2 regions of the Butyrivibrio hungatei genome follow, and region 1 is predicted to be linked to the other one. Evidence: predicted binding sites of a transcription regulator. Region 1 holds the regulator's gene; the other holds the start of a gene.
The links. Region 1 encodes Rex, which represses fermentation and respiration genes when NADH is low (regulators of the CRP and FNR family bind a similar motif). Its sites were predicted from a motif close to ATTGTTAANTANTTAACAAT; they were not measured.
Positions count from the first base shown of each region.

Region 2: gap (type I glyceraldehyde-3-phosphate dehydrogenase) is a predicted target of Rex. The motif match lies at 2,313-2,332, and genes of this name have one in related genera.

Region 1 is NZ_CP017831.1:1,283,342-1,299,251, forward strand. Features, by position in the region: gene nspC (carboxynorspermidine decarboxylase) at 1-896, shown strand, start outside; gene aguA (agmatine deiminase) at 928-2,166, shown strand; gene aguB (N-carbamoylputrescine amidase) at 2,185-3,084, shown strand; gene bhn_RS06165 (hypothetical protein) at 3,118-3,939, shown strand; gene bhn_RS06170 (MFS transporter) at 3,936-5,171, shown strand; gene hslO (Hsp33 family molecular chaperone HslO) at 5,226-6,113, opposite strand; gene bhn_RS06180 (methyl-accepting chemotaxis protein) at 6,302-8,023, shown strand; gene bhn_RS06185 (glycoside hydrolase family 2 TIM barrel-domain containing protein) at 8,157-10,895, shown strand; gene bhn_RS06190 (redox-sensing transcriptional repressor Rex) at 11,005-11,643, shown strand; gene bhn_RS06195 (hypothetical protein) at 11,660-12,322, shown strand; gene bhn_RS06200 (NAD(P)H-hydrate dehydratase) at 12,396-13,952, shown strand; gene alr (alanine racemase) at 13,956-15,110, shown strand; gene bhn_RS06210 (hypothetical protein) at 15,036-15,910, opposite strand, start outside.
Region 2 is NZ_CP017831.1:2,120,838-2,136,747, reverse strand. Features, by position in the region: gene bhn_RS09860 (transglutaminase-like domain-containing protein) at 1-557, opposite strand, end outside; gene bhn_RS09855 (GGDEF domain-containing protein) at 532-1,269, opposite strand; gene bhn_RS09850 (histidinol-phosphatase HisJ family protein) at 1,350-2,168, opposite strand; gene gap (type I glyceraldehyde-3-phosphate dehydrogenase) at 2,393-3,418, shown strand; gene bhn_RS09840 (phosphoglycerate kinase) at 3,583-4,821, shown strand; gene tpiA (triose-phosphate isomerase) at 4,925-5,671, shown strand; gene bhn_RS09830 (glycoside hydrolase family 2 TIM barrel-domain containing protein) at 5,907-8,237, shown strand; gene bhn_RS09825 (carbohydrate-binding protein) at 8,702-11,653, shown strand; gene bhn_RS09820 (shikimate kinase) at 11,787-12,287, shown strand; gene bhn_RS09815 (DEAD/DEAH box helicase) at 12,347-15,427, shown strand; gene bhn_RS09810 (M48 family metallopeptidase) at 15,429-15,910, shown strand, end outside.

The DNA of each region.
Region 1 (15,910 bases):
AGCCAGCTTTTAAGGATGAAGAGTTTGAGGAGGTTGTGGGCATTGTAGATCACATTGTCTTTAATTCTTTAAATCAGCTTGAGCATCATAGAAAAGTGTGGGAAAAGAAAGTTGAAGAAGGTAGGTTATCTGTTGGACTTAGGATAAATCCTGAATATAGTACCCAGGATGGACATGAGATTTATGACCCTTGTGCACCGGGATCAAGGCTGGGTATCAGAAGAGTAGATATGCCTGATGTCCTTCCTGATGGCGTAGAGGGACTTCATTTCCATACTTTATGCGAGCAGGGATTTGAGCCGCTTAAAGAAACTTTTGAAAGAGTTGAAAAGGACTTTGCAAAGTTCTTTAAACAGATCAAGTGGATCAACCTTGGCGGTGGGCATCATATTACAAGAGAAGGCTATGATGTTGAGGGACTTATTGAACTTGTTAAGAGAATAAGAGATACCTACGGTGTGGAAGTATATCTTGAGCCTGGAGAAGCAATTGCTCTTGATGCCGGATATCTTGTGACTACTGTAATGGATATAGTTGAAACTGAGAAGTATCCTGTTCTCATACTAGATACATCAGCAGCCTGCCATATGCCAGATGTACTTGAGATGCCCTACAGACCACCTCTAAGAGACTCTGGGGAAGCTGGTGAAAAGACTTATACCTACAGATTATCGTCAAGAACCTGCCTCGCAGGTGATGTCATCGGAGACTTTAGCTTTGATGATAAAAAAGAAATTGGCGACAGGCTTGTATTTGAAGATATGGCTATTTACAGCATGGTAAAGAATAATACCTTCAATGGAATGGCACTTCCTGATATAGATATCATGCATGAGGATGGAAGCATAGAAGTACTAAAGACTTTTGGATATCAGGATTTTAAGTGTAGACTTTAACCTATATTAAGAATAAGACAAGGACATAGACATGAATAAAATTACTACTACACCGTCAAAAGACGGTTTTATGATGCCTGCTGAATTTTCAAAGCATTTTGGTACATTGATGATCTATCCAACAAGGCCGGGAAGCTGGGGGAAAGATAGAACTGACGCGCTAAAGAGCTTTTCTAAGATCTTTTTGGAAATCGTAAAAAGAGAACGACTCTTTTTGCTTGCAGATGAGGGGCATTACGAAGAGGCTGTTAAGGTCCTTTACGATGTGACCAAGGATTACTGTGAAGAACTCAAGGAAAATGGTGGCTACGAAAAAGAGTTCCAGCGTCTTTTTAAAGAATCGGATCTGCCAAAGGACGTAAGCGAAGATGATGTTCTTTTGGAAGACCTTTTAGATGACAGATGCGTTGTCCTTCCTATAGAATCAGATGATTCCTGGGCAAGGGATGTGGGACCAACATTTGTATGTGATAAAAAGCGTAGTCTCCGCGGTATCAACTGGAGTTTTAATGCCTGGGGCGGCGAAGTGGATGGACTTTATGCATCCTGGGATAAGGATGATAAGGTCGCAGAGAGATTTTGCAAAGCTCTGGATACAGATATGTATGATGCGGCGCCATTTGTATTAGAGGGCGGCTCAATTCACGTTGACGGCGAAGGAACCGCAATGGTTACTGAGAGTTGCCTTTTAAGTGCAGGCAGAAACCCATCAATGACCAAAGAGCAGATAGAACAGAAGCTTAAAGATTATCTTTGTGTGAAAAAAGTTTTGTGGCTTCCTCGTGGAATATATAACGATGAGACCAATGAACATGTGGATAACGTCTGCGCATTTACAGCGCCTGCAGAGGTGGTCCTTGCCTGGACAGATGATGAGAAGGACCCTCAGTATGAACTATCTAAGGCATGTCTTGATTATCTTGAAAAGGAAACTGATGCAAAAGGCAGAAAAATAAAGGTACATAAACTTCCTATTCCTGATCATCCAGTTCTCGTAAGTGATAAGGATCTTTCAAACTATGAGTTTGAAGAGGGAGAAGATATGAGAGAAGCTGGCGAGCGCCTTGCAGCTAGTTATGTGAACTATTACTATGTAAATGGCGCCGTGCTGGTTCCTCAATTTGGTGGAGAAAATTCAGATAGTGATAAAAGAGCTATTGAAATACTTAAGGAACTGTGTAAGGATAGAGAGGTTGTTGGAATTCCTGCTAGAGCTATTCTTTTAGGTGGTGGCAATATCCACTGCATTACGCAGCAGATTCCAGGATAATTTGTAAGAGGAAAATATATGGCAAATAAAATTAGAGTAGCCTGCATTCAGTATGCTTGCGGCAAAGTAGCTGCTAATGATAGCAAGCAGGTTCAAAACAGCATAAATAAGGCAGAAGAGCTTGTTAGAAAGGCAGCTTCCAATGGAGCCAAGATCATTCTTTTATCAGAGCTCTTTGAGAGAAAGTATTTCTGCCAGGAAAGACGCTATGATTACTATGATCTGGCACTTCCTATTTCTGAGAATCCTGCAGTACTTCACTTTCAGAAGGTGTGTAAAGAGCTTAAGGTTGTAATGCCAATAAGTGTATATGAGAAGGATGGAAACACCTTCTATAACTCTGTAGCTATGATAGACGCAGATGGCACAAACCTTGGAACCTATAGAAAGACCCATATTCCGGATGATCACTACTATCAGGAGAAATTTTATTTTACACCTGGTAATACAGGCTTTAAGGTGTTTGAAACTGAATATGGCAGAGTTGGTGTAGGCATCTGCTGGGATCAGTGGTTTCCAGAGACTGCAAGGTGCCTTGCTCTTAAGGGTGCAGATATTATTCTTTATCCAACTGCTATTGGTTCCGAGCCAATACTTGAAGTTGATTCTTCAGGACACTGGATGCGCACAATGCAGGGACATTCTGCGGCTAATATTATTCCAGTTGCTGCAGCTAACAGAATTGGAAGAGAAGATGTTGAGCCATCAGAGGAAAATGGCGGACAAAAGTCCAGCCTTACCTTCTATGGAAACAGCTTCCTTACTGATGAAACAGGAGATCTTCTTGCAAGAGCAAGCCGTGATCAGGAAGAAATCATCTATGCTGAGTACGACTTCGATGAGATCAGAAGAAACCGTTCTTCCTGGGGACTATTTAGAGATAGAAGACCAGAGTGCTATTCAGAAATTACTAAGTGATAATTTATTAGAAGGTAAAAAGGAATATCAGACATGAATATTGAGGCTTATTTTAATCCTGATTTTACACTTGTAAAAAAACTTATTTTCTTGCTTATGACATTTGCAGCCATTGGACTGTGCGTACTTATAATCTATGGCATTTCAGTAGCGATAGCTCAGAGATACAATGAGAAACATAGAGATGAGTATCTAAGAGAAGATTTTGATGTGAGAATCCATAAGCTCTTTGAGATGATCATTTCCGGAACTTCGGTAATGTCTTTTTCCTGCGCTTATGTCATCATTAATCATGTATATGCACTTTATGAAAAAGGCGTTATAGGTGGTCTAACAGAGGCTGAGGCGACTTTCATCCAGGCATGGGCTGATGGTAAGGATTTTATGCTGCTTCTCCTTATCTGTTTGTCCTGCGTCATCAACTCTATTCTTGATGCTATCATTATCCCTTTAAAGCTTCTTACAGGTGAAGAGAAGGCTACCATGAGAATGCTTGGAATGTTCTATGTGATCATTCTTCTTGTTTTCTTAAATGCAATAGGTGATGGCAGTCAGTATGGACCGGTAATGATGTATTATTTCGGCCTTATGATCGGTAGATTTGTATATTTTGACGCTTCATTCAAGGATTTTATTGAAAACATCAAGAGAGTATTCCTGAATCTTCCATATCTATTAACAAGCCTTGCACTAACGGCTGTTCTTGGAGGCCTTGGTTTTCAACTTGGATATTTCCTTGAGAGAAATTACTACATTGTAGGTATCTTTTATGCCCACCTGTTTATGCTTGTTTGCATAACACTCATTCATTATGGCAAGGCTATCATTGACCTTGCTACAAGGAAAAAGACATGAAAATTTTTACTCAATATAAAGGATTAAAGAAAGAAAACTATATTCTCTTTCTTGGGAGGATAGTTACAAATCTTGGAGCCATGATCTGGCCCATGATGACGCTTATCCTAAATAAAAAACTTGGTTTAAATGCCGCAGAAACGGCGACATTCATAATTGTTTCAGGAATAATGTTTTTACCTGCCAATCTGGTTGGCGGACATCTCGCAGATAAATACAATAAGAAGAGAGTTATAATATATTGTGACATCGTATCTATTATTTTGTTTGTAATAAGCGGACTGATGCCACTTTCTTTTTATTCTCTGTGTGTTTTGCTGGTGGGAGCTCTTTTTCAGACTTTGGAGGGACCTGCATATCAGGCACTTGTGGCTGCTATTACACCGGCGGAAAAAAGAGAAAAGGCTTTTTCACTATTGTATCTTGGATCCAACATTGGTCTTATAATGTCACCAACACTTGCTGGATTTTTGTTTAATGATTATTTGTGGCTTTGCTTTATAATAAGCGGTCTTGCCATATCTGTATCAACTGTTCTCATAGGTCTTTTTGTAAAAAATCCAGAGAGTGAAGATGAAGTCATAAGCTCAGATGGGGAAAAAGAAGAAAACAAAGAAGCTGATAAGCAGAATATATTAAAGATCATAAGAGCCAGTAAGAGTCTTATATTGTTTATCATAGCCTTTAGCTTTTATCAGGGCGCTTATTCACAATTTGGATATCTGATGCCCCTTGATATTTCAAAGGCTTATCCGGAAAATGGTTCTCTTATCTATGGCACAGTTAATAGTGTTAACTGCATAATAGTAGTTCTTTGTACGCCGCTTCTGACAATGCTTCTTGAGAAAATGCCACTTCCCAAAAAGTATGCCTTAGGTACGCTTCTTCAGACCATAAGCTTTGGAATGTTCTTATTATCCTTTGGCGTGATCGCCGGCTACTATGTTTCTATTACAATGTTCACTTTAGGTGAGATACTTACAACTGTAGTGATCGGCGCTTATTTATCAGAGAGAGTTCCGGAAAACTATAGAGGCAGAATCTACGGAGTTACAAGTTTTACCTCTGCATTTATGAGCGGAGTAGTTCAGTATGTCAGTGGAAGTCTATTTGACAATATCGGAACAGGGCCTGCCTGGATATTCTCTATAGTGATGACAATGATAGCAGTTGTGGCTTCATTTGTCCTGGTAAAAACAGATAGAAAAGAATTTAGTGATCTTTATACCTGAAAATAAAGTAAAAGCGTTTTGTAGAATAAACTACAAAACGCTTTTTCCAAATAATTATTTAGCCTTTTCTTTGATGGCTTTAAGTTCATCAATTGAAAAAGTATATGCTTTATTACAGAAGTGACAGCAAACTTCGATTTCTTTTCCATCATCTATCATTTCCTGAATATCTTTTTTACCGATCAGCATAAGAGCTCTTTCTACGCGGTCCTTGTCACAGTTACAGTAGAAGTTAAGATCGGTCTTTTCAGTAAACTCAATATCAAAGCCGTCTAAAACGATGTTCAAAAGCTCTTCTGGAGTCTTGCCAGCCTTTAGGATATCTGTAACAGAAGAGAACTTCTGAAGATTGAACTCAAGGTGAGTAATGGTCTGTTCATCAGCAAAAGGAAGAAGCTGAATGATAAATCCGCCAGCAGCTATAACTGAGAGATTTTCTCTTTCAACTAAAACTCCAAGACCTACTGATGAAGGTGTCTGCTCGGATTTGGTAAAGTAGTATGTAAGATCCTCAGCAACTTCGCCTGAGTATAAAGGAACCTGACCAACATATGGTTCTTTCATGCCCATATCACGGATAACAGTAAGAGTACCTTCGCCGATACCACCGCCAACATTAAGGTGTCCCTGAGCATTTGGCTCCATGATAACGTAAGGATTAACAGCATATCCCTTAACATTGCCGTGTCTGTCTGCTGTTGCAAGAACTCCCTTTAAAGGACCATCACCGTCCATTTTGACTGTGATAAGGTCATCGTCATTGTCCATCATTGTTCCCATCATAACTGTACCTGTCATGAGTCTTCCAAGTGCAGCTGCCGCAATAGGAGATAAGTTGTGGGCTTTTCTAGCATATTCTGAAAGGTCTCTGGTTGTTGCTGCAAAGGCTCTTATCTGAGCATTTCCAGCAGTTGCACGGACCATATAATCTTTATAAGACATATTCAAACCTCTTTTCTATAATCATGAATCATTGAACCTAGTTATGATAAATGATTTTTATTTTAGTGTAAACCTGTGCAGAGAAAAAATTATTTTGGAAATAACTATAATATATTATTTTATTTTTCCGATATAAATATAAGAATTATTTTATAAATTTTACGCTATGAGGAGGCGGGATTTTTATCATGGATGAAAAAGTAAGGAATGGGAAAGTTGTTGTCAAGCTGGTTATTGCGGCAGTTGCAGCTGTAATAGGTATATCAGTTGTGCTCACTGTCATAAGTGGTATCAGGACTAAGGATGTTTACAATGACATGCTTCAGGAGGAACTAAAGATAGCGGTTAAGCAGCTTGAGAGCGAGATGAACCAGATATGGGATGGCGAATGGAGTTATGCAGATGGGGTTGTCTACAAAGGAGAGCAGGACGTAACCTCAGATTATGAAACAATAATGGATGACATGAAGAAAGAGACTGGCGTTGAGTATTCTGTTATTTATGGAAAAGAGAGGGTTATCACAACTCTCAAAACTTCTTCTGGAAATAAGGCAACTGGAGTTAATATTCCTGATAAGATTTATGACACTGTTGTAAAGAACAAACAGGATTATTATTCTAAGACTGTTCCTGCAGGGGTTTCAACAAGCTATTATTGTTACTATGCACCACTTAAGAATGATGACGGAACAGTTATTGGTATGGTGTTTGCAGCAAGAGAGAGTAAAAAGGTTGATGCTTCCATCGGTGACATCATAGCTCAGATGGCTATTACTTCTATCATTCTTGCAATTCTTCTTTCGCTTGTCGGTATACTGTGCACTAACAAGGTTTCAGTCAAGATGAAAGAAATAGCAAATGAACTTGGAAATCTTTCAAAGGGTGAACTTGCTCTTAACATAGATGAGACTTCACTTAAGAGAAATGACGAGATTGGTCTTTTGGCTGATGGAGCAAGGACACTTAGTCAGAAGCTTGGGGATGTCATAAGACAGACAACAGAGATGTCAAATGAGCTTAAGACATCAGGCTCAGAGCTTTCAACATCTGCTAATCAGGCTTCAAATGCATCAACTCAGGTTAGCCAGGCTGTAGATGATATTGCTAAGGGCGCTGTTACACAGGCTGAGAGCATAGAGACAGCAGCAGGCAATACTCAGACTATTGGAAAAGATATTGATGAAGTAGCTCAGAACGTAGAGCAGCTCAATGAATATGCAGGCGAGATGAGAACAACCTGTGAAGCAGCTATGGGATCACTTATTAAGCTTATTGATCAGAGCAACGAAGTAAAAGATTCTGTAAGTGATATCGGCAATACTATTCAGTCAACAAATAAGTCAGCAAGACAGATTTCAGAGTTCTCTGAAGCAATTACAGAGATTGCATCTCAGACAAACCTCCTTTCACTTAATGCTTCTATTGAGGCGGCAAGAGCTGGTGAAGCAGGAAGAGGCTTTGCAGTAGTTGCATCTGAGATTGGTAAGCTTGCTGTACAGAGTAGTAATTCTGCAGAAGAGATCAAGAAGATCGTAGAACAGCTTGTTGCTGATTCTGAGGCATCTGTAGAAGTCCTTGAGAGACTTAACAGCAGCTTTGATATGCAGTCAGAACATCTTGATGATACCAAATCTAATATGCAGAGCATGGCAGAAAACGTAAATAATGTTACAAACAGCACAGGTAACATTTCACAGCACGTTGAAAAGCTCAATACTGCAAAGGATGAGCTTGTTGAGATCATCGCTGATCTTTCAGCTATTTCAGAAGAGAACGCTGCTTCAACTGAGGAAACAAATGCTTCTATGCAGGAGCTTAATGCTACATTCTCACTTATTACTGAGTCTGCAGCTAAACTTCAGGACCTTGCAGGAGAGATGACAGACGTTATCAGCTATTTCAAGATCTGATAAAGAGCAAGATAATAACAGTTTTGGGCAATAATAGAGATATTCTTGATTGTCCGTAATATCGTATAATTAAGTCTGGATGGTATTTTACCGTCCAGGCTTATTTTATTGCATATTTTGGCGGGGTAACTACATGAAGGTTGATATTTCAGGTGAATACAAGGTTTATTTAGATTCAGATCATGAAAAAGAGTTTGTGGCAAAGCTTCCAGGATCTCTTGATGAAAATAAGATCGGCTTAGTGGATAATATTCTGATAACTGAGCAGGGTAAAAGTCAGAAGAAGGCTGAAGGACCGATAGCTACCAGACTTACTCGTAAGTTTTCATATTATGGAAAGGCTTATTATAAGCGTGAGCTAAGTGATGCTTTATCTGGCTTTGAAAAAGAACTAAGTAAGCGCTTGTTTATTAAGGTTGAGCGCTCCAGAAATCTTTTTTTAAAGGTTGATGACAGGGAGGTTAAGGCTCTTAGAGGAAGCCTTTCTACTCATTATTTATTTGAAGTTACCGGGCTTTTGAAGAAAGACTCTACTATAGAGTTTATCTGTGATAACGACTATGAGAATATGCCAAGAGCAGGAATAATCTACTCATCTACGGCTACTGATGAAACTCAGACTAACTGGAATGGCCTTTTAGGTCAGATGAGCCTTTTTTCAAAGGAATGTGCTTTTGTTGAAAGGCTTAGCATTTATCCTAAGGCTGGAAGTGCAGAGATAGAGGCAGTTGTTAATAGTGATAGAGCCTTTAATGGAAAAATCACTCTTAACTCTGAGGCCTTTGAAGATGAGGTACTTATAGAGCTTGATCTTGCAGAAAAAGGCTCTTTTACCGTAAAAACTACAGTGGCACTTAAGAAAGATGTAAGAAGGTGGGATGAGTACGAAGGAAATCTCTATAGCTGCAAATGGAGCCTGTTTGATAACAATGGAACAGAGCTTGATGAAAGTACAGAGACTTTCGGAATACGTGACTTTAGCTACGACAATGAAGGTCGCCTTACTATAAATGGCAGGAGATTCTTTTTAAGAGGAGAGGCTAACTGCGCTGAGTTTCCAGAAACTGGCCATGCTCCAATGGATGTAGAGAGCTGGCTTAAAGTTATGGAAAAGTATAAATCCTATGGCATCAACTGCGTAAGATTCCACTCCCATTGCCCTGTGGAAGCTGCTTTTGTGGCTGCAGATAAGCTTGGTATCATGGTTCAGCCTGAACTTTCACATTGGAATCCTAATGACGCTTTTGTTGAGAAATACAGCAGGGAATATTATGAAAAAGAGCTAAAAGAGATCATTAAAGAATACGCAAATCATCCATCCTTTGTGATGCTTACTCTTGGAAATGAACTTGGCTCTGATATAGCTGGCACGAGGGTTATGATCGAGCTGGTAAAAATGGCAAAGGACATTGATGATACCAGACTTTTTGCCTGGGGGTCAAATGTTTTTTACGGAGAAAAGGGCTATAACAAAGATAGTGATTTCTATACATCCATGGGCTATTACAAGGATATGTTAAGAGCTACATCTCCCGGAATGATAGGCTTTTTAAATAACGAGTATCCATCAGCTTCTCAAGATTTTAGTAAGGTGACAGCCCAGATCAGAAATGAGTATAAAAAGCCAATATTTGGCTTTGAAGTAGGTCAGTACGAGGTTTTACCTGATTTTAATGAGCTTGAAGATTTTAAAGGGGTTACAGATCCTGTAAATCTAAAGCTTGTAAAGGAACATGCTGATAAGGTCGGAATCCTTAGGGATTGGGACAAATATGTAGAGGCTACGGGCGAGCTTTCAAGACTTTGCTATAGGGAAGAAGTTGAGTCTGTTCTTAGAACTCCAGATATGTCAGGCTTATCACTTCTTGGAATTCAGGACTTCCCTGGGCAGGGCACAGCCCTTGTTGGCATGATGAATTCTCATCTTGAACCCAAAAAGTATGACTTTGCCAAGGCAGAGAAGTTCAGGGCATTCTATAGAGAGGCGTTGCCGCTAGTTCTTTTGCCAAAGTACACCTACACAGATGATGAGAGTGTTACAGCTCTAGTAAAGATCGCAAACTATGGCAAGAAGGCACTTGAAGGTACCTTTAAGGTAAAACTTGTGGATGCTGCTGATGATAAGGTGCTCGAAGAATATAAGATAAGCGAAAATGCATGCTGCAAAGTGGGAGAGCTTACTGAGATTGGAAAGATCGATTTTTCTTTATCCGGATCATTATCAGATAAAAAAGCCAGGGAGCTTTTGATCATCGCATATTTAGAGAACACAGATATTGAAAACACTTATCCTATCTGGGTTTATCAAAAAGAGTTCCTAAAAGACATTCAGAGCCCTGAAAATGTTTATGAGACCAGAGCTTTTGATGACAAGGCAATAGAAGTTCTTGAAAATGGCGGGATAGTGTACCTTTCACCGGATTCTACCGCAGATGCCATTCCTTCATCCATTAAGTGCCAGTTTTCACCGGATTTTTGGTGTGCTGACATGTTCAAGGAGCAGGAAGGCAGCATGGGACAGCTGATAAACAAGGAACATCCGATATTTAAGGACTTCCCGACAAATAATTATAGTCAGTGGCAGTGGTGGCCTATGGCAAGCCAAAGAGCATTTATTATGCCGGAATATATCACTTCCATCATAACTGAGATGGATTCATATATGTATTTAAGGCCTATGAGTATGCTTTTTGAAGCAAAATGCTTAAAGGGCAAGGTACTTGCTTCCTCTATGGGATTACATAATTTGCTGGAACATCCAGAGGCAAGGGCACTGCTTATGAATATATACAGATATATTTCATCAGACGAGTTTGAACCAGAGCAAGAAATAGACATTTCTTTTATCCAGAAAATAATGCTTAAAAATTGATAAAATCAAGCGCTGCTTCAATTGACATGCCCTATAGCTGTGATTATAATTGTATTGTTGAATAATTAACAAACATTTTTTAAATATATAACTTTTCAAGGAGCGGGGTATGGCAGATAAAGAAATTTCTCAGGCAGTCATTGGCAGACTTCCTAGATATTTTAGATACTTGGGAGATCTCAAGGAAAAAGGAGTTGAAAGGATCTCTTCTCAAGAACTTAGCGACATCATGAAGGTAACTGCTTCTCAGATAAGACAGGATTTTAATAACTTTGGTGGTTTTGGTCAGCAGGGTTATGGCTATAATGTTAATTATCTGTACGATGAGATCAGTAAGATCCTTGGTATAGACAAGCAGCATAGTCTTGTTATTATTGGTACTGGTCATCTTGGTAAGGCAATTGCAGGATATACCAATTTTACCAGAAGAGGATTTGTATTTAAGGGCGCGTTCGACTGTAATCCAGAACTCTACGGCACAATGATCAGAGATGTAGAGGTTCGTCCTATTGAGGAGATGGAAGATTTTGTTAAAAAGAACAAGATTGAGATTGCAGTTCTTACTATTCCTAAGGAGCAGGCAGTTCCTATGGCCCACAAGCTTGTAGAATGCGGCATTAAGGCAATATGGAACTTTGCTCATGTTGATCTGGATGTTCCTAACAATATTCAGGTAGAAAATGTACATTTATCTGACAGTTTGATGAAACTATCGTATAATATAAACAGATACGAAAATAACGATTAAACGGTGAGAGATAATAATGGCAAAGAATGATGAAGTCTACTCCAGAGCCCTGGAGGGTAAGAGCATTCCTATTTTGACATTGGACAATAAGTGGCACCAGCTTTTTACTCAGACTGAGATGACACCAGAGATTGAGCAGCTGGCTGATGAGCTTAATGCACTTGTTGAGCGCGATGGCAAGATCAGGACGGAGACCAAGAACATCAAGAAGATCAAGAAAAAGCTTCTTGGTGAGATAATGCCTCTTAGGGACCAGGCCAATAAATCTGGGGGCTCTGCTTCTATTGAGAAGGAAATTCAGGATAGAACAAGGCTCATTAATGAGTGCAATGATAAGCTTGCATCCCATGAGGATGAGCTTTTAGATCTTTCAAAAGAAATCTATGATCTAGATTATCAGCTTATGGTGGAGACCATGAAGGTTTGTTATGAGACACTTCATGACAATACTGATTACATAAAGACTATGGATGAGTGGGTCTCTCAGGTCAGAGTCGAGCTAAAAAAGAACGTTATCAAACTTCAGGAAGCCGAGATGGAGAATTATAATCTCTATTCCTATATGCATCAGATCTTTGGACCTGAAGTTATCGAAATCTTTGACATGAAATATGATCCTGATAGAAGACACCCTATTCGTAGACCACTTGCAGGAAATGAATCAGATTACGTGGAATGAGTTCATTAGAATTAAAAAGAGTTGCTTTGCAACTCTTTTTTCATAGGAACCTTAACCAGGTAAGGGGGACAGTATGAAATATGCGGTAAGTAGCAGAGAAATGAAGATCTATGACAGGAATACCTCGGATGTGTTTGGAATTCCCAGTCAGGTCCTTATGGAAAGAGCTTCATTAAAGGTAGCTGATGTAATTGATGAAAGGATAAAGGCAAGGGATTGCAAGAGAAAGTACAGAGCTCTAGTAATGGCTGGCGTTGGGAATAACGGCGGCGATGGAGCAGTTATTGCCAGATTATTAAAGCAAAGAGGCTATCTTGTGAGTCTTTGCGTGATCGGCGACCTTACTAAGTGCAGCGATCTTTTACTTTCTCAGCTCAAGATCTGTGAAAAATACGGTATAGATACTGCCACTTTTTCCAATATAAGAGACAACAAAAGCATTTTTGAATGGGATATCATAGTAGATGCATTATTTGGTATTGGTTTATCCCGCATTGTAACCGGAAGCTTTTCAGATGCTATCGATTATATCTCAAGATGCAAGGAAGAAAAGAAAGATGATCTTCTTGTTGTATCTGTAGACATGCCTTCAGGAATAAATGCTGATAATGGAGAAATACTGGGCACAGCAGTAAGAGCTGATGTTACAGTTACCTTCAACCAGATTAAGCTTGGACAGATACTTTATCCAGGCTGTGAATATGTTGGCGAGCTTGTAGTAGAGGATGCTGGTATCACACAGGAGAGCTTTTGCGGAAGACCTCCAAGGGCGTTTTTCTATGATGAAACTCCGGAAATGCTCCTTCCGGCAAGGAGAAAGGATTCCAATAAGGGAACAAATGGCAAAGTCCTTATAATCGCTGGATCTGATGTTATAAGCGGAGCATGTAGCCTTGCAACTCTTGGCTGCATCAAAGCGGGTGCCGGAATGGTCAAGGTGTTTACGAGAAGTAGCAATGCCAATATCATTAAGACAACTATTCCAGAGGCGCTGATTGATACCTATGATGAGCTCTCTGAGATAAAAGATAAGCTCATGATTGATTTTAAGTGGGCTGACGCTGTAGTTTTGGGACCAGGCATTGGCACTGATGACGTGGCATTTGAACTTGTTAATATCACTTTAGATGCATGCGATAAGCATCTGGTACTTGATGCAGATGCTCTTAATCTCATAGCCAAAAGAGATGACCTTAGGATAAAGGTTTCAAACTATGCTGTATCAGGAAGAAAGCTTATTCTGACACCTCATCTTGCGGAGTTTGCGCGTCTTTTCAAAAAGACAACAAAAGAATGTAAGGATGCCATACTGGAATATCCTAAGACTCTGGCAGATGAGCTTCATTGTACTGTTATCTGCAAGGACGCAAGGAGCGTTGTAAGTGACAGCAATGAGAAAAAGATATATATTAATGTGAGCGGCAATGATGGAATGGCAACAGCTGGTTCTGGTGACGTTCTGGCAGGGCTCCTTGGGGCAGTGTGCTGCAGCATGGATACAGGCTTTGAAACAGCTTGCATTGGTGCATATATTCATGGACTTTCTGGTGACAGTGCTGCCAGGAAACATGGCAAATACGCTATGGTTGCTTCTGATATAGCAACCGAGCTTGAAGATATTTTGAGGTAAATGATGTTAGAAGAATATTCAAGAGTTTATGCAAAGGTAGACATAGAGGCCATCAAATATAATCTCATGTCTATGAAAAAGAACATTCCTGATCACACCAAGATCATGGCTGTAGTCAAGACAGATGCTTATGGTCATGGAGCAATCAGGATCGCGCAGGAACTTGAAGAAGTAGATTATATCTGGGGCTACGCAGTTGCTACTGCGGAAGAGGCATTTGAACTTAGAGATAATGCAGTTAAAAAGCCAATACTTATACTTGGCTACACATTTCCATATGCCTATGAGAGGATGCTCATAGAGGGCATCAGACCAACAGTATTTAGAAAAGATATGTTAAACGAGCTAAATGACTGTGCAGGCAAGCTTATTGCAAGAGGAGAGCTCAGCTCTAAGGCACCTGTTCATATTGCTGTGGATACTGGAATGTCCAGAATAGGCATCACACCTGACGATGCAGGTGCTGAGTTTGTAAGAGATGCTCTTAAGTATGACAATCTTCAGATCGAGGGCGTATTTACTCACTTCGCAAGAGCTGATGAAAAGGACCTTTCTAATGTAAAAGAAAAGGAAGCTTTATTTAGTAAGTTTGTAGACAGGCTTGAAAGCGAAAACAATATCAAAATCCCATTCAAGCACTGTGCCAACAGCGCCAGCATAATTGCAGTTCCGGAGTCTTCAATGGATATGGTAAGGGCAGGTGTTACAATGTACGGTATGTGGCCATCAGAGGATGTTCCAAAGGATATTGTTGACCTGAAGCCTACAATGGAGCTCATAAGCCACATCGTAATGATCAAGGAGGTTCCAGCAGGAACTCCAGTTAGCTACGGCGGAACCTTTGTAACTGATAAGCCTACTAAGATCGCAACTATTCCTGTAGGCTACGGCGATGGTTATCCCAGAAGCCTTTCTAATAAGGGCTATGTTCTTATCCGTGGCAAAAGAGCTAATATCCTCGGAAGAGTTTGTATGGATCAGTTCATGGTCGATGTGACAGATATTCCTGGAGCTTGTGAGGGGGATGAAGTTGTTCTCATGGGTAAAGATAAGACTTCAGGAGAAGAGATAAGCGCAGAGCTTTTAGGAAACATGAGCGGAAGATTTAACTATGAGCTTACCTGCGACATCAGTAAGAGAGTGCCTAGGATATTTTGATATTTTGCTTTGTTCTTGATAGGAATTTTCTATTAAATAAAAGCGTTTCCTTATAATGGGAAACGCTTTTTTTGCATTTGTATACTGAACATTTATTTCTGAAAGAGCAGCGGTATCACCGTCCATGTTATCCGGATGATAGAGCTTAACTAAAGTCTTATATTTTTTGTCTACGCTTTCTCTTGAATTACAACCGGCAAAGAAATCAAAGGATGATGACCTTGTGTCATGAGTATTTTTTTCAAGGTCTTCGTAATCGTCCTCGTAGTATTCTTCATCTTCTTCGTCGTCATACTCGTTTTCATAGTCATCGTCGTATTCTTCGTCGTATTCATCGTCGTATTCTTCATCGTACTCTTCGCCGTATTCTTCGTCGTAATCCTCGTCATACTCTTCATCAAAGTCTTCGCCATATTCATCTTCAAATTCTTCATCATCGTAGAAGTCATTTTTTTTGGCTTTCTTTGAGCGAAGCTCTTCTTTAAGTTCTTCGCTTTGCTGCTTGAGTAATTTTGTATAGCTCTTTTCATAATGCCTTTTGCCAGCTTCTGGAAAGAGTCGATAGTACCTATTAAGAATCTGAGTTACAAAACCTGTGCCGAGGAGAGCTCTAAGCACGTAGATAACGGCATCTGCCACAACGGCATAGAACAAGAGCTTATTAAATGAAGCAAAAACAGCGATTGCAAGAAATACAGTAACAACAGGAACAATCATGAGGATTGTCAGTATCACAAGAAAGATAAAGACTAAAGAACCTTTATATGAGTAAACAGAACTCATCCACCATTTCTGAAGCT
Region 2 (15,910 bases), 840 kb from region 1:
GCGATGGCCTGATCATCTTTACTAAAATCAACATACTGATTTGGGTAAAGGAACGGAAGGTTGGCATCTCTTAATGTAACATCTAGGGGCTTTGTAAACACCATGGAATACTGTGTGCCACTTATGTTTTCAAAAACATTTATGATATATTCGCCGTCACCTGACTGAAGCGGAAAAACTTCGTCTTTTGGCTCCGATGTCGAAAGATTATAGGTATAGGTGGTTTCATTTGGACCTGTGATCTGGAGCTTAACCTTAGGGCTGGATCCGATATATCTTACCATTACATAACCTTCAGCTGAATTGGATGCGTCAAGTACTGCAAATTCGTTTTCATAAATGACAGTTCCTGAAGCCTCTGGAACAAGACATACTGGCGTATTGTCTCTTGTTCCTTTGACATGCTCTGCTTCTTCTGATGGAAGAGTGCTTGCAGTGGAAGATGACCTTGGAGTTTCAGCTTCTTCGGAACATCCCGCTAGTATGGAAGATATGATAAGGCTTCCAATGACAGGTATTAAGATTTTTTTATTAAGAAAGAATCTGTGGAATTTCATGTATTCTCCTGTAGCCAAGAGATATGACGTCTGTGATCTTGTCCATGTGCTCAAGACTATTAAGGACTTTTGAATAGGAGACTTCTATAGGAGCTCCTACATTTAGTTCATTGTAACCATGGATTCTCTTGGTCAGATCCATAAGAAACATATCTATCTTAGTATTGTCGCAGTCTTCCAAAAGAACTATGAACTCATTTCCGCCATTTCGGCCGATATAACCATATTCGTTACCGACATCTTCTAGTATGCTGCTAAATTCAGCTATCAGATTATTGCCTTCTTTGTGACTACTGCCAGAATTTATATCTTTTAAATTATTGAGCTGCATTAGAATAAAACCTAGGTTTGGAAGCTTGTCTGATTCAGAATATTCCTGGATCAGAAGGTCACAGCTATATCTGTTTGGAAGCCCTGTGAGCTTGTCCAAAAATGCCAGGGTTGAGAGCCTTTTTTCTATTGATGCAGTTCTTTTGAGAATATAGATATCAAGAAAAATGCTGGCGATGACAATAAGAATGCGAAGTCCTACGACTGTAAAGTAAGGCGCCATGAATTCACGGTTAGCGTTATAGGTCTCTATGTTTTTAAAGAAAAAAAATGCCAAAACAAAATTCAGAAAAAGTATAAGGAATAAAGTTAATATTTTGTAAGTGAAGATGGCTTTATATATATGAGCTCTTTTCTTTTTATCATAGAATTCAGACTTCATCAGATATCCTCCAATACATATATATCAATATTCTACTATAATTTTTATTTTGTATAAAGTTTGACCAAATAAAAATGGTATCAGAGTTTGTGAGCAATAGGCTTTCTTTTATCGAAAGTGTAATACTCAGTGAATCCGCAGGCCTTTGCAATCTCTACTGCTTCTTCGAATTTGACGCCAACCTTTTCTGGATTGTGAGCATCTGCGCCAAAAGTAATGATGCGGCCGCCCAGCTCATGGTAGCGCTTAAGTGCATCAGGACATGGGTTGGTGCTGAAGCTATCTCCGTAGCTAAGGGCTTTGGAATTAAAATCTAGGCCTTTATCATGTTCGATAAGATAAAGGAGTATTTCGTCGATCTGTTCTTTGAACCTTTGATAACTGTATGTGGTGTCGCCTTCTGGAACATATCTTGCCAGATAATCAAGGTGACCAAGAACATCAAAATCATTGAAGAGCTTTATATTTTCTAATGTGAGTTCAAAATATCTTTTGAAATTATTTTCTACAGAGTCAGTATCCCAGAAACCGCCGTAAAATGGATCTCTTTTGTCTATCAGGTGAACAGAGGCTATTACAAAATCAAAGTCTCCATCTTTGACAAAATCCAAGTTCTTTTGGGCAATATGTGGCTGCATTCCAACTTCAACTCCAAAGTTTATCTTTATCTGACCCTTATATTTTTCTTTATATAAAAGGTATTCATCGTGATAAGCTTTGTAATCAAGGTCGAAGGTTCCAAGTGGAAGATCTTCGAATTCTGGGTAATCGTAGTCGAGATGCTCTGTGAAACATATTTCTTTTAATCCTCTTTGAATTGAGCTTTCTATCATATCTTTCATAGGAGCATCAGAGTCTCCTGAATTGTGTGTGTGCATGTGATAATCTGCTGGTAACATAGTCTAAGCCTTTCTTTATAAAGCAGTCAGCAAGTAACATTTAATATTATAGCTTTTTTATTTATATTAATGAACTTGGATAGTTAAAAAGATTTTTCACAATCTTACTTGATTTATGCTGTAAAGTTTATTAGAATTGTAAGTGCTGATAAAAAATTATCAATTTGAAATGATAAGTAACAGCAACAAAAAATATATATAATTCATTTTAGGAGGAACTTAAAATGGCAGTAAAAGTAGCAATCAATGGTTTTGGCCGTATTGGTCGTCTTGCATTCAGACAGATGTTTGAGCACGAGGGAACAGAGATCGTAGCAATCAACGATCTTACAGATCCTAAGATGCTTGCTCACCTTCTTAAGTATGATTCATCACAGGGCAAGTACAAGTACGCTGATAAGGTTTCATTCAGCGATCACTCAATCACAGTAAATGGTAAAGAGATCGAGATCTACAAGGAGGCTGATGCTAATAACCTTCCTTGGGGTAAGATCGGTGTAGACGTAGTTCTTGAGTGTACAGGTTTCTACACATCAAAGGATAAGGCTCAGGCACACATCAACGCTGGTGCAAAGAAGGTTGTTATTTCTGCTCCTGCAGGAAATGATCTTCCTACTATCGTATATAACGTTAACCACGAGACACTTACAGCAGATGATAACATCATCTCAGCTGCATCTTGCACAACAAACTGCCTTGCACCTATGGCAAAGGCTCTTAACGACTACGCTCCAATCCAGTCTGGTATCATGGCAACAATCCATGCTTACACAGGTGATCAGATGATCCTTGACGGACCACAGAGAAAGGGTGACCTTAGAAGAGCACGTGCAGGCGCTGTTAACATCGTTCCTAACTCAACAGGTGCTGCAAAGGCTATCGGTCTTGTAATCCCAGAACTTAACGGCAAGCTCATCGGAGCTGCTCAGAGAGTTCCTGTACCTACAGGTTCAACAACACTTCTCTTCGCAGTTGTTAAGTCAGCTACAGAAGTAACAAAGGATTCTATCAACGCAGCTATGAAGAAGGCTTCAGATCCTGAGACATTCGGTTACAACGAGGATGAGATCGTATCTTCAGATATCGTTGGAATGACATATGGTTCACTCTTCGATGCTACACAGACAATGGTTACAAAGATCGGTGATGACCTTTACGAAGTTCAGGTTGTTTCATGGTATGACAACGAGAACTCATACACATCACAGATGGTTCGTACAATCAAGTACTTTGAGAAGTTCGTTAAGTGAGAATCCGCTGAGGTTCTTTCGAAGCGATGATTCGAACTTAGTTCTGTCGAGCATCGTAAGATGCGAGAGCAGAACTACCTTGTGAATCCAACTTAAAGAGATCTTATTTAAGAGGTCCGGTCCAAGTGGGCCGGACCTTTTTTAAACAGATAAGGAGAAAAATTATGTCATTAAACAAAAAATCAGTAGATGATATTAACGTAAAGGGCCGTCGTGTTCTTGTTCGTTGTGATTTCAACGTACCTCTTAAGAATGGTGAGATCACAGACGAGACTAGAATCGTTGCAGCTCTTCCTACAATCAATAAGCTTATCAAAGATGGTGGAAAGGTTATCCTTTGCTCACACCTTGGTAAGGTAAAGAATGGCCCTAACGAGGGCGAGTCACTTGCTCCAGTAGCAAAGAGACTTTCAGAGAAACTTGGCAAGGAAGTTAAGTTCGTAGCTGACTACAATGTAACTGGTGCTGATGCTACAGCTGCTGTTGCAGCTATGAATGAGGGAGATGTAGTTCTTCTTCAGAATACACGTTTCAGAGGCAAGGAAGAGACTAAGCCTGAAGAGGCTGGTGAGGCTTTTGCAAAAGAGCTTGCTGATCTTGCTGATGATTATGTATGCGACGCTTTTGGTTCAGCTCACAGAGCACACGCTTCTGTAGCTGGTGTTACAAAGTTCATCACAGAAAAGGGCGGAAGCAATGTAGTTGGTTACCTTATGCAGAAGGAAATCGACTTCCTTGGAAACGCAGTTGAGAATCCAGTAAGACCTTTCGTAGCTATTCTTGGTGGTGCTAAGGTTGCTGATAAGCTCAACGTTATCAATACTCTTCTTGAGAAGTGCGATACTCTTATCATCGGTGGTGGTATGGCTTACACATTCCTTAAGGCTAAGGGATATGAAGTTGGTAAGTCACTTCTTGATGAGACAAAGGTTGATTATTGTAAGGAAATGATGGAGAAGGCTGACAAGCTCGGCAAGAAGCTTCTTCTTCCTGTTGATGCTGTATGCATCGATGAGTTCCCTAACCCTATCGACAATCCTTCAATCAACACAACAGTTGTTGATGCTGATAAGATTCCTGCTGACAAAGAGGGTGCTGATATCGGACCTAAGACAATCGCTCTTTACTCAGAGGCAGTTAAGTCTGCTAAGACAGTAGTATGGAACGGACCTATGGGCGTATTCGAGAACCCAGTTCTTGCAACAGGTACAAAGGAAGTTGCTAAGGCACTTTCAGAGACATCTGCTACAACAATCATCGGTGGTGGTGATAGTGCTGCAGCTGTTAACCAGCTTGGCTATGCTGACAAGATGAGCCACATCTCAACAGGTGGTGGAGCATCTCTTGAGTTCCTTGAGGGCAAGAAGCTTCCTGGCGTTTATGCAGCTGACAATAAAGACTGAACACTTTGCGAGGTTTTATCGAGCTTAGTGTGAAACTTGTTCTGTCGAGTGCCATCGGCACGAGAGCAGAACCTCATTATTACAATTTGGAGGAACTTTATATATGTCTAGAAGACGTATTATTGCGGGCAACTGGAAAATGAACAAGACTCCTAGCGAGGCAGTTGCATTATGCGCAGAGCTTAAAGATTTAGTAAAGAATGATGCTGTAGACGTAGTTTACTGCGTACCAGCAATCGATATCGTACCTGTAGTAGAGGCTGTTAAGGGCACAAACGTACATGTTGGTGCTGAGAACTTCTACATCGTAGACAATGGTGCATTCACAGGTGAGATTTCAGCTCCTATGCTCAAGGATGCTGGAGTAGAGTATGTTATCATTGGACATTCTGAGAGAAGAGATATCTTCGGCGAGAACGATATCCTTATCAACCAGAAGGTTAAGAAGGCATTCGCTTCAGGTCTTACACCAATCCTTTGCTGTGGTGAGTCACTTGCACTTCGTAAGGCTGACACATACAAGGAGTGGATCGAGAGACAGATCACTTGGGATCTTGATGGCGTAACAGCAGATCAGGTTAAGAAGCTTGTTATCGCTTACGAGCCAATCTGGGCTATCGGAACAGGTGAGACAGCTACAGCTGATCAGGCTGAGGAAGTTTGCGGACTTATCCGTGCACTTATCGCTAAGCTTTATGATCAGGCAACAGCTGATGAAGTTCGTATCCAGTACGGCGGATCAATGAACGCTGGTAACGCTGCTGAGCTTCTTTCAAAGCCAAACATCGATGGTGGACTTATTGGTGGTGCAAGCCTTAAGCCTGACTTTGGTAAGATTGTTAATGCATAATATTTTCGAATATTGATATTTTTTGACCCGGGAAGTTTTAAGTTCAATCCTAAAACTTTCCGGGTTTTTTATGTTCATGATCTGAAACATTGGATGTTATCCTGAATTTCCTATCACATATGAAAATAAAGTTGAAAATGCAAGAAAAAGTGAAGAAAGTAAAAGGAATTGAATTGGGCATTTTGCTAGAATCAAAATGAGTTATCAGCTATTTTAAAAGACTAGGAGAGAAGGCATGCAGGAACTTAAGAGTTTTAATGATGGTTGGAAGTTTCATTTTGGGGATATAGAAACTATCAGAAATAGATGGGGATGGGCTAAATCAGGATCTTTTAACCAGGGACCTGAGAGTAAAGCATATGATGATTCAGACTGGAAGAATGTTACACTTCCTCACGACTTTGTGTTTGAAACAAAGGTCTATGATTATTCTGAAAAAGAATTTGGAAAAGATAATACGATACCTGCTATGGAGGATGTAAATAATGCCCATACTACAGCGGGATCTTTTGATAAAAATGTTGGATGGTATAGAAAGCATTTCTTTATCCCTGAGGAATATGAGGGAAAGAAGATATACCTTATCTTTGATGGCATCTATAGAGATTCCTGGATATATTTAAATGAATTTTTTGTTGAGCATGAGCCAAGCGGTTATTCAAGGATTATTCTTGATATCACGGATATTGCGGCCTATGGAGAAGAAAATATTCTCTCTATCAAGTGCGACGCAAGGCAGGCGGAAGGCTGGTTTTATGAAGGGGGCGGAATCTACAGAAATGCCTACCTTAAAGTAGTAGAAGAAAAGCATATCGAGGATGCCTTTATTCATGGAACTCCGGTGGAAAATAACGGAGTACACATGAATTTTTCCTGCAGATTATGTAACCTTGAGGGATATGATCAGAAATATCTTAATCTTGAGATTTGCGAAAAGAGAACTGGTAAGGTTGTTAAGAAGATCGATTATGATCTTGAGGAAATAATATCAGAACCAATAGATAAGTATGAAGAGACTGATGAAAAGCTGATCTTTGAGCTTGGAGATGGTGACTTGAGATTAGTAACGTCTTTTGAATTTGAAGAAGATGAAGTGAAAATGTGGTCGCTTGATGATACTAATCTATATGAGCTTATCATTACTCTTATTGACGGAGACGAGATCTGCAATGTTGATAAGAAGACCTTTGGTATCAGGAATATTGAATTTGATAATAATAAAGGATTTCTTTTAAATGGTGAGCAGGTCAAGATAAAGGGAGTTTGCTGTCATCAGAATCATGGCGGACTTGGAAGTGCTGTTCCAAAAGAGGTTATGCGTTATCGAATTAAGAAACTTAAAGAAATGGGAGCCAATGGTTATAGAGGAGCACATTATCCTTTGGCAGAGGATTTTCTTTCTATATGCGATGAAGAGGGAATGGTTGTAATGCTTGAGACAAGAGTTTTATCAAGCGCATCAAAAGACCTCTCGGAGCTTGAAAGAATGGTGAAGATAGCCCGTAATCACCCAAGCGTTATCATGTATTCTATCGGAAACGAAGAAGCCCAGACCCAGACAACAAGTCAGGGAGCAAGGATTGCCAGGACAATGAAGAAATTCATAAAACATCTTGATCCATATACACCTGTTACCATGGCTCTTTTGATGCTGGACATGAAGACTAATACTCAGATAGAGGATTATAAGCTGCTTGAAGGAATATTTAAAGAACTTGATGTGGCAGGTTTTAATTATCACAGTGACCTCTATGAGAAATTTCATAGGGAATATCCGGATATACCATTTATATGTACAGAGCAGGGCACATTTAAGTCAACAAGAGGTTGTTATAAAACTGATGCTCAAAAGTGTCATCTTGCTATCAACGAGAAAAGAGACTGGTACATGTTTGGGGCAGAAAGGTGGCGCCATTGCAAACCTGAATGGATAAGTGGACTCTTTATATGGACAGGATTTGATTATTATGGAGAACCTACTCCATTTGCATGGCCAGCTATTAGTAGTCAGTTCGGAGCTATGGATCTTTGTGGAAATCCAAAGGACTTTTATTATTTCTATAAGTCATGGTGGAGTAAAGATGAAGTGATCCATGCTTATCCTGATATGAATGGGGAGACCGGAGTTCCTACTGACTATTATGTTTTTTCCAATGCGGAAGAAGTTGAGCTTATCCTAAATGGAAAGAGCTACGGAAAAAAAGCTATGAAAGATGGAGATTATCTTATTTGGGAAAATATCCTTTCTGAGCATGGTAAGATGGAAGTGGTTGGCTATAGGAATGGAAAAGAGGTATCTAGAGAGGTTAATGAAACGGCGGATAAAAAGTCTGCAAGGCTTGAAGTAACAGAGGATTACAGAGAAGGAAATATTGTGATTCGTAAGATAGCTCTTTTAGATAAAAATAGAAATCTAGTGCCAAATGCAGATGTTAGATTCGATATTCCTAAGGAATGGGGAGAATTTCTTGGAGCGTCGAATGGTGATCCTTCTGATCATACGCCTGGCAAAGCGGGATATGTTAATACCTTCCATGGATTAGCTCAGGTGATAACAAGAAAATAAAAAATGAATTAAGCCCTTGAATTGTCAGACAATTCAAGGGCTTTTGTTATGAGAATACCATAATATGTTACATTGGATGTTACAAAAAGGAAATTAATTAAAAATATATAAGTTCAAAATAATGTTATAAATTAGTTTTGAAGATGATAAAATTAATGATATAAAGTATTCCACAATATTCGCAAAACTAAAAGAGCGCATGAACACTGAGGATTTAGGATATGACCGTAAATGAAAATGGGATGCTTAAAATGTTAAGTAAAAGTTTACAAATATATTCAGAAAAAATTGGTTAAAATACAGAATATCACCAAATTTTCTGATAATAGCACTTTTTGATAAATATGGAGCATTTTTTGAGAAGTACGTTTTGGGAGGTAATGCTAGTATGTACTTGCTTGAGTAATCTTAAACGTTTAAGTATCAGAAAAGAAACTAAACACTAAATTCACAAGGAGGTTTGTATGAAAAGAAGATTAGCTGCTTTGTTAAGCGGAGTTCTGCTTTCTAGTGCTGCCATCATTGGGTTTGATTCAACAGCTGTAACTACTTTTGCAGCTCCAAAGAAGAATCCTTACGGAATTGCACAGGCTGAAATAAACTTTGGAATGTCCGGAGTAGAAGCTAAAACAGAAGGAGACGTGCAGTATCTTTCAAGCTTCGAGCAGGATGATTATATTTTAATTAAAGATGTTGATTTTTCAAAGGGAGTAGATAAGTTCTATATTAACGGAAGAACAGGTGGAGCAGCCCTTGTTGATGTACGAATTGATTCAGTTGACGGTGAGTCACTTGGTCTTGTTAGATTAGGAAACACAAAGGGAGCTTTCAAGGAGTTTAATTCAGGAAATATTAAGGAAGTTTCAGGAAAACATGACCTTTACTTTGTTGGTAAGCTTGGTAACATTGATTTTGATTATTGGAGAGCAACTCCTTTAGAGTCAACAGAGACTCCTGAACAGCCAGAACAGCCTGAACAGCCAGCTTCATATAATCCATATGAGACATTACAGGCTGAGAATGGTATTCTAACAAATGCTGAGACAGCTAAGGAAGGTGATACAACATATGTTGCAGGCATCGCTCCTGGCAAGGTCGTTCAGTTCAATAATGTTGAATTTGATGGTGTAGATAAAATCACAGTAACATATAGATCAAATGGACCAGCTGCTCTAGAAATCAGAGATGGTAAATTAAATGGTCCAGCTGTTGCAACTGTTATGCTTAATGGTACAGATGGACAGTTTGTAACAAAGGAATTTACAGTTAAGAATGAAGTTAAAGGTACTAAGAACCTTTACATCTTCTCTAAGAAGGGTACATTCGATCTTGATTCCTTTAGCTTTAGCAAGAAACAGGGAGAGCAGCCAGAACAGCCAACACAGCCAGAACTTCCTTCATCATATAATCCATATGAGACAGTACAGGCTGAGAACGGAGCTGTTGCAAACGCAGAAGCTAAGACAGAAGGCGATGTAACATACGTTGCAGGTATCAAGAAGGGAAGCTCAATAACATACAAGAACGTTGAGTTCGATGGTGTTGATACATTCACACTTACATACAAAGCAAATGGCATGTCAGTTGTAGAAGTTAAGGAGAATGGCGTAGCTGGTAAGGTTATCGCATCCTTCAAACTTGCAGATACAAAGGGTCAGTTTGTAACTAAGGACTTCAAGGTAAAAGAGAGCGTTTCTGGTGCAAAGACAATCGTATTCTTTGGTGAGAAGGGCGAAGTAGATATCGATTCCTGGAAGGCAAACAAAGCTTCAGAACAGCCAGAACAGCCAACACAGCCAGAAACACCTGCTTCATACAATCCATATGAGACAGTAGAGGCTGAGACAGGTACACTTGCAAATGTAGAAGCTAAGACAGAAGGCGATGTAACATACGTTGCAGGTATCAAGAAGGGAAGTTCAATAACATATAAGAACGTTGAGTTCGATGGTGTTGATACATTCACACTTACATACAAAGCAAATGGTATGTCAGTTGTAGAAGTTAAGGAGAATGGCGTAGCTGGTAAGGTTATCGCATCCTTCAAACTTGCAGATACAAAGGGTCAGTTTGTAACTAAGGACTTCAAGGTAAAAGAGAGCGTTTCTGGTGCAAAGACAATCGTATTCTTTGGCGAGAAGGGCGAAGTAGATATCGATTCCTGGAAGGCAAACAAGGCTTCAGAGCAGCCAGAACAGCCAACACAGCCAGAAACACCTGCTTCATATAATCCATATGAGACAGTAGAGGCTGAGACAGGTACACTTGCAAATGTAGAAGCTAAGACAGAAGGCAATGTAATATACGTTGCAGGTATCAAGAAGGGCAACCTTGTTGGATTCAAGAATGTTCAGTTCGATGGTGTTGATACAATCACAGTAACATACAGAACTAATGGTCCTGCATGGCTTGATGTTAAGGAAGGTGGAGTAGCTGGTAAGACACTTACAACACTTAGACTTTCAAACACAAATGGTCAGTTCGTAACAAAAGATTTCAAGGTAACTACTGAGATCACAGGTGCTAAGGATATCACATTCCAGGCTCAGGTTGGTGAGGTAGATCTTGATTCTTGGAAGGCTAACAAGGCTACAACTCCAGAACAGCCAGATCAGCCAGAACAGCCAGATCAGCCAACACAGCCAGAAATTCCTTCATCATATAATCCATATGATGCAGTAGAGGCTGAGACAGGTGCACTTTCAAATGTAGAAACTAAGACAGAAGGCGATGTAACATATGTTGCAAGCATCAAGAATGGTAGCTCAATAACATACAAGAACGTTGAGTTTGATGGTGCAGATAAATTTGCTATCACATACAGATCAAATGCTGCAGGATGGCTTGAGGTTAAAGAAGGTGGAGTAGACGGTAATACTGTTGCAACACTTAGACTTACAGGCACAAACGGACAGTTTGTAACTAAGGAGTTCACTGTAGCTGACCTTAAGGGCGCTAAGGATATCACTATCACAGGTAAAGTTGGTGAAGTTGATCTTGATTCTTGGAAGGTAACTAAGCCAGATCAGCCAGACCAGCCAGACCAGCCAGAACAGCCGGATCAGCCAGACCAGCCGGATCAGCCAGACCAGCCAGATCAGCCAGATCAGCCAGATCAGCCATCTCCTTCAGATGCTCATTTTGATTATCAGATCAACAGCTGGGGAACAGGTTATGTTGTAAACTTTGCAGTTGTTAACGATACTAACGAGAATATCGAAGGCTGGAAAGTTAAGATCAGCAAGAAGGATGTTAAGATCGATTCAAGCTGGTGCGTAAACGTAGCAGAAGAAGGCGATTACTATGTAATTACTCCTCTTGATTGGAACTACAGAATCTATCCAAACAGCTCAGCTCAGTTTGGTATCATTGGTTCAGGTTCAATCGGTGATTCAATCGAGTACATCCTTGAGTGATGATATGCTGAATTTGTCTGATCTCTAGATGGATGAGTAAACAAAAGGATATAACTGCCATATGGCAGTTATATCCTTTTTCTGTTATACTTAGACAGTTGCAAAAGGGCTTAGCTCTTTTGGGAGGTATATTATGAAAAAAAACAACATAATCCTGATCGGAATGCCTGCTTCGGGGAAAAGTACAGTAGGCGTTATTTTGGCCAAGATACTTGGCTATAATTTTGTGGACGCAGATATTGTTATTCAGGAAAAAGATGGCCGCAAGCTTTCTGAGATAATAGCAGAAGAAGGAATTGACGGCTTTATTGATATTGAAAATAAGATAAATACAGGAATTGAAGTTGAAAAGAGCGTAATTGCTACAGGTGGAAGTGTGGTTTACGGAAAAGAAGCCATGGAGCATTACAAGAATCTTGGAACCGTTGTTTATCTTAAGGTTTCAATGGATGAACTTACAAAGCGTCTTAAGGATGTTAAGCAGCGCGGAGTAGTCATGAAAGAGGGACAGTCTCTTATTTCTCTTTACAATGAGAGAAGCGTTTTGTATGAAAAATACGCAGATATTACAGTAGACGAGAAAAATAGTACAATGGAAGAGGTTGTAGCGGAGCTTCTGAGTGTACTCAAATAAGGAATATGGTATAATTTAATGATACATTGTTGAAGATTTTGTATTGTTAAAGGGGTACCATGATATCAGATCATAATCAGAATGAAAGCGCAAAAAGTGAGTTCATTACGGCCTCAGGTAGGAGGTTTGTTTCTGATGCTCGAAGTGACTTCCATTATACTTCTTTTGAGACCAAGAAATTATTAAGGGCATACTCTCCAGAGAGTAATGCCCCTTTATTGTATAAAAAAGCTTCTCTTATAGAGCTTGAGCCCCATGTGGCTTACTATAGAGATAAGATGACGCTTAGCTTTAATATCTGTGACAGAATGTCTGGTGCGTGCTATGTGTTAAAAGATATTTCTGACTTCTTGACTGCTGTAGATGAATGCGAAACAGTAAGCTACGGCAAACATCTTTCTTTTACCCATGATAAAAAAGCATTCACAGAAGAGACTCGTAATATCATAAGTTTTTTAAATGATTATTTCAGAGAAAAGAGAACAGTCTCTTACCCTTATGGAAAGGGACATAACAAGGAAATAGAACTAAAAGGTCATGAGATTGATGAGTTTTTTGCTTCTGTTAACAGTCTTTATTTTGTGAACAAAGATTTCAGAGCAAGGCACATTGACGAGAGACTTCTTGAAAAAGACGAAACTTTTCCGCCGATAGATCTTTCAATAGAAAAAACTGCAAATGGAGTTACCTTTGAAGCGGCCCCTTTTACCATGTTTGAGGGTTATTCAAATATTTATTTTGAAAAAAAGAGAAAGATCCATGTGATACCAAGGAAAGATTGTGCGCCAATTCTGCCATTTCTAACTTTTCTTTCTTCTAGAAGAACAGAAAATGAACTTTTTATTGCGGAAAAGGATCTTCCACTGTTTTCGTCAGGTCTTTTGCCTGTATTAAATGAGTATCTGAATGTGAGCATTGATGGATTTGATGTCACAAAATACTCACCGGATGTACCAAAATTTAGAATATACCTTGATATGCCTGAAACATATACCATCACCTGCGACGTGCAGGCTGTTTACTATGCAGACAGATATGATGAGCAGATATTCCATATTTTTGGGAGAGGCTTCGATGATGGAATAAATAGTGGCGGAAATGATGCCAGAGGATTCATAAAAAGAGATCTGTTTAAAGAAAGTAAGATCGCTAAGACAATAAGTCCTCTCTTTGATAACTTGGATAATAAAAAAGGCGTTTTATATATTGAAGCAGATGAAAGTAGCGAAGATAAGATATATTCATTCTTAACGCAGGATATTAAGATCTTGTATGGTCTGGGAGATGTGTATCTTTCGGAGGCTATCCATTCCATAAATATCAAAGCTGCTCCAAGGGTAAATCTTGGAGTATCAGTGGTTTCTGACCTTTTGGAACTGTCTATTGTTCCAGAAGATATTTCAGTAAAAGAGCTTGATGATATTTTGAACAGATATGACAGAAGGAAAAAGTACTACAGACTAAAGAGTGGGGAAGTATTAGACCTTTCAAGTAAGGAGATGGATATTCTCTACTCTCTTAGAGATGGACTTTTACTGTCCAAAAACGATCTTGCTGAAGGCCACGTTTCTATACCTAAGTTCAGAGCTCTTTTCCTGGATGAGCTTGCAGATAAGAGCAAAGACTATGAATTCTCGCATATAAGTCTAAGTAGAGAATTTAAAAAGCTTGTAAACACCTTTGCGGGAAGTTATGAGAAAGAATATGATATACCAGAGTCTTTGCAAGATGTTCTTAGGGATTATCAAAAATCAGGTTATTACTGGCTAAAAACCTTAAAGGCAAATGGATTTGGCGGAATACTTGCTGATGATATGGGACTTGGTAAAACACTTCAAGTGTTATCGCTTCTTTTATCAATGAAAGAGGAAGCTAAAAGGCAGGGGATAAATAATAGGTGTTCTCTTATTGTTTGTCCTGCATCTTTGGTATACAACTGGCAACATGAGATAAAGCGCTTTACACCTGAACTTAATTGTGAACTGGCGGTGGGTATCAAGCCAGATAGAGAAAGGGTTACATCAGAGATTGATGAAGAAAAAACGGATGTTATCATAACATCTTATGATCTTCTTAGACGAGATATCGATCTGTACAGATATCTTTCCTTTGAGTGCATGATAATAGATGAGGCTCAGTTCATCAAGAATCCTTCAACACAGGTGGCTAAAGCTGTTAAGTCAGTTAAAGCTGGATTTAAAGCTGCTCTTACAGGAACTCCTATTGAGAATAGACTGAGTGAACTTTGGAGTATTTTTGACTTTTGCATGCCGGGATACCTTTTTAATTACAAGAATTTCAAGGAAAAGATAGAGATTCCGGTTGTGTCTGATGGAGACAGCGATGAGATGCAGCATTTAAGGAGAATGATAGCTCCATTTGTGCTCAGAAGGTTAAAAAAGGATGTCCTTAAGGAACTGCCTGATAAACTAGAGGAAAACATTGTTTCTCAGATGACCAAGGAACAGGAACAGCTGTATAAAGCCCATCTTCAGAGAGTAAAGATGTTGGTTCATTCCAAAGACGATGAGGAAATAAAAAGGGATAGGATTGCGATACTTTCTGAGCTTACAAGACTTCGTCAGCTATGCTGTGATCCTGGACTTATATATGAAAACTATAACGGAGGCAGTGCCAAGGCAGATCTTTTGCTTGAAATGATAAGGAGCGCGGCAGAAAGTGGACACAAGGTTCTTTTGTTCTCGCAGTTTACATCCATGCTTGACAGGATATCAAAACTCTTATCTAAAGAGGGTATTAGCCATTATCTGCTGACGGGAGCCACCAAAAAGGAAGACAGGATCAAGATGGTGGACGCATTTCAGGAGGATGATACCCCGGTATTTTGCATTTCCTTAAAGGCAGGAGGAACAGGTCTTAACCTTACTGCTGCTGATATAGTGATCCACTATGACCATTGGTGGAATATAGCTGTACAGAATCAGGCAACGGATAGAGCTCACAGAATTGGGCAAAAGAATGTTGTGACTGTATACAGACTTATTATGAAAGATACAATAGAGGAGAGGATAATACTTCTTCAGAATAAGAAAAAGGAACTGGCAGATCAGCTTCTTAATTCTGATTCTCTTAGTACTCCAAAACTATCAAAGGAAGAATTGCTGGAATTATTGGGATAACATGGATAGAAAGATAGAACTTATACGAAGCAAAAGAAGAACTCTTGCAATACAGGTTACAAGTGATGGAAGAGTGGTTGTCAGAGCACCTATCAGGTACCCTGTATCAGAGATCAACCGGTTTATTGGTGAAAAGGCTGATTGGATAGATAAGCACTTAGAAGCGGTTAAGCATTTAGAAAAAGCAGAGCCAATTTCTAAGCAGGAAGTAAAGTATCTTGTGACTAAGGCAAAGAGGGTGATCCCACCTAAGGTGGAATACTATGCCAAGCTAATAGGCGTCGATTATGGGACTATAACTATCCGCATGCAAAAGAGCAGGTGGGGGAGCTGTAGTGCAAAGGGTAATCTTAATTTTAACTGCCTTCTTATGAAGACTCCTGATGAAGTTATTGATTATGTGGTGGTTCATGAACTCTGTCATAGAAAAGAGATGAACCATTCTCCGAGATTTTGGGCAGAAGTTGAAAAAATACTACCAGA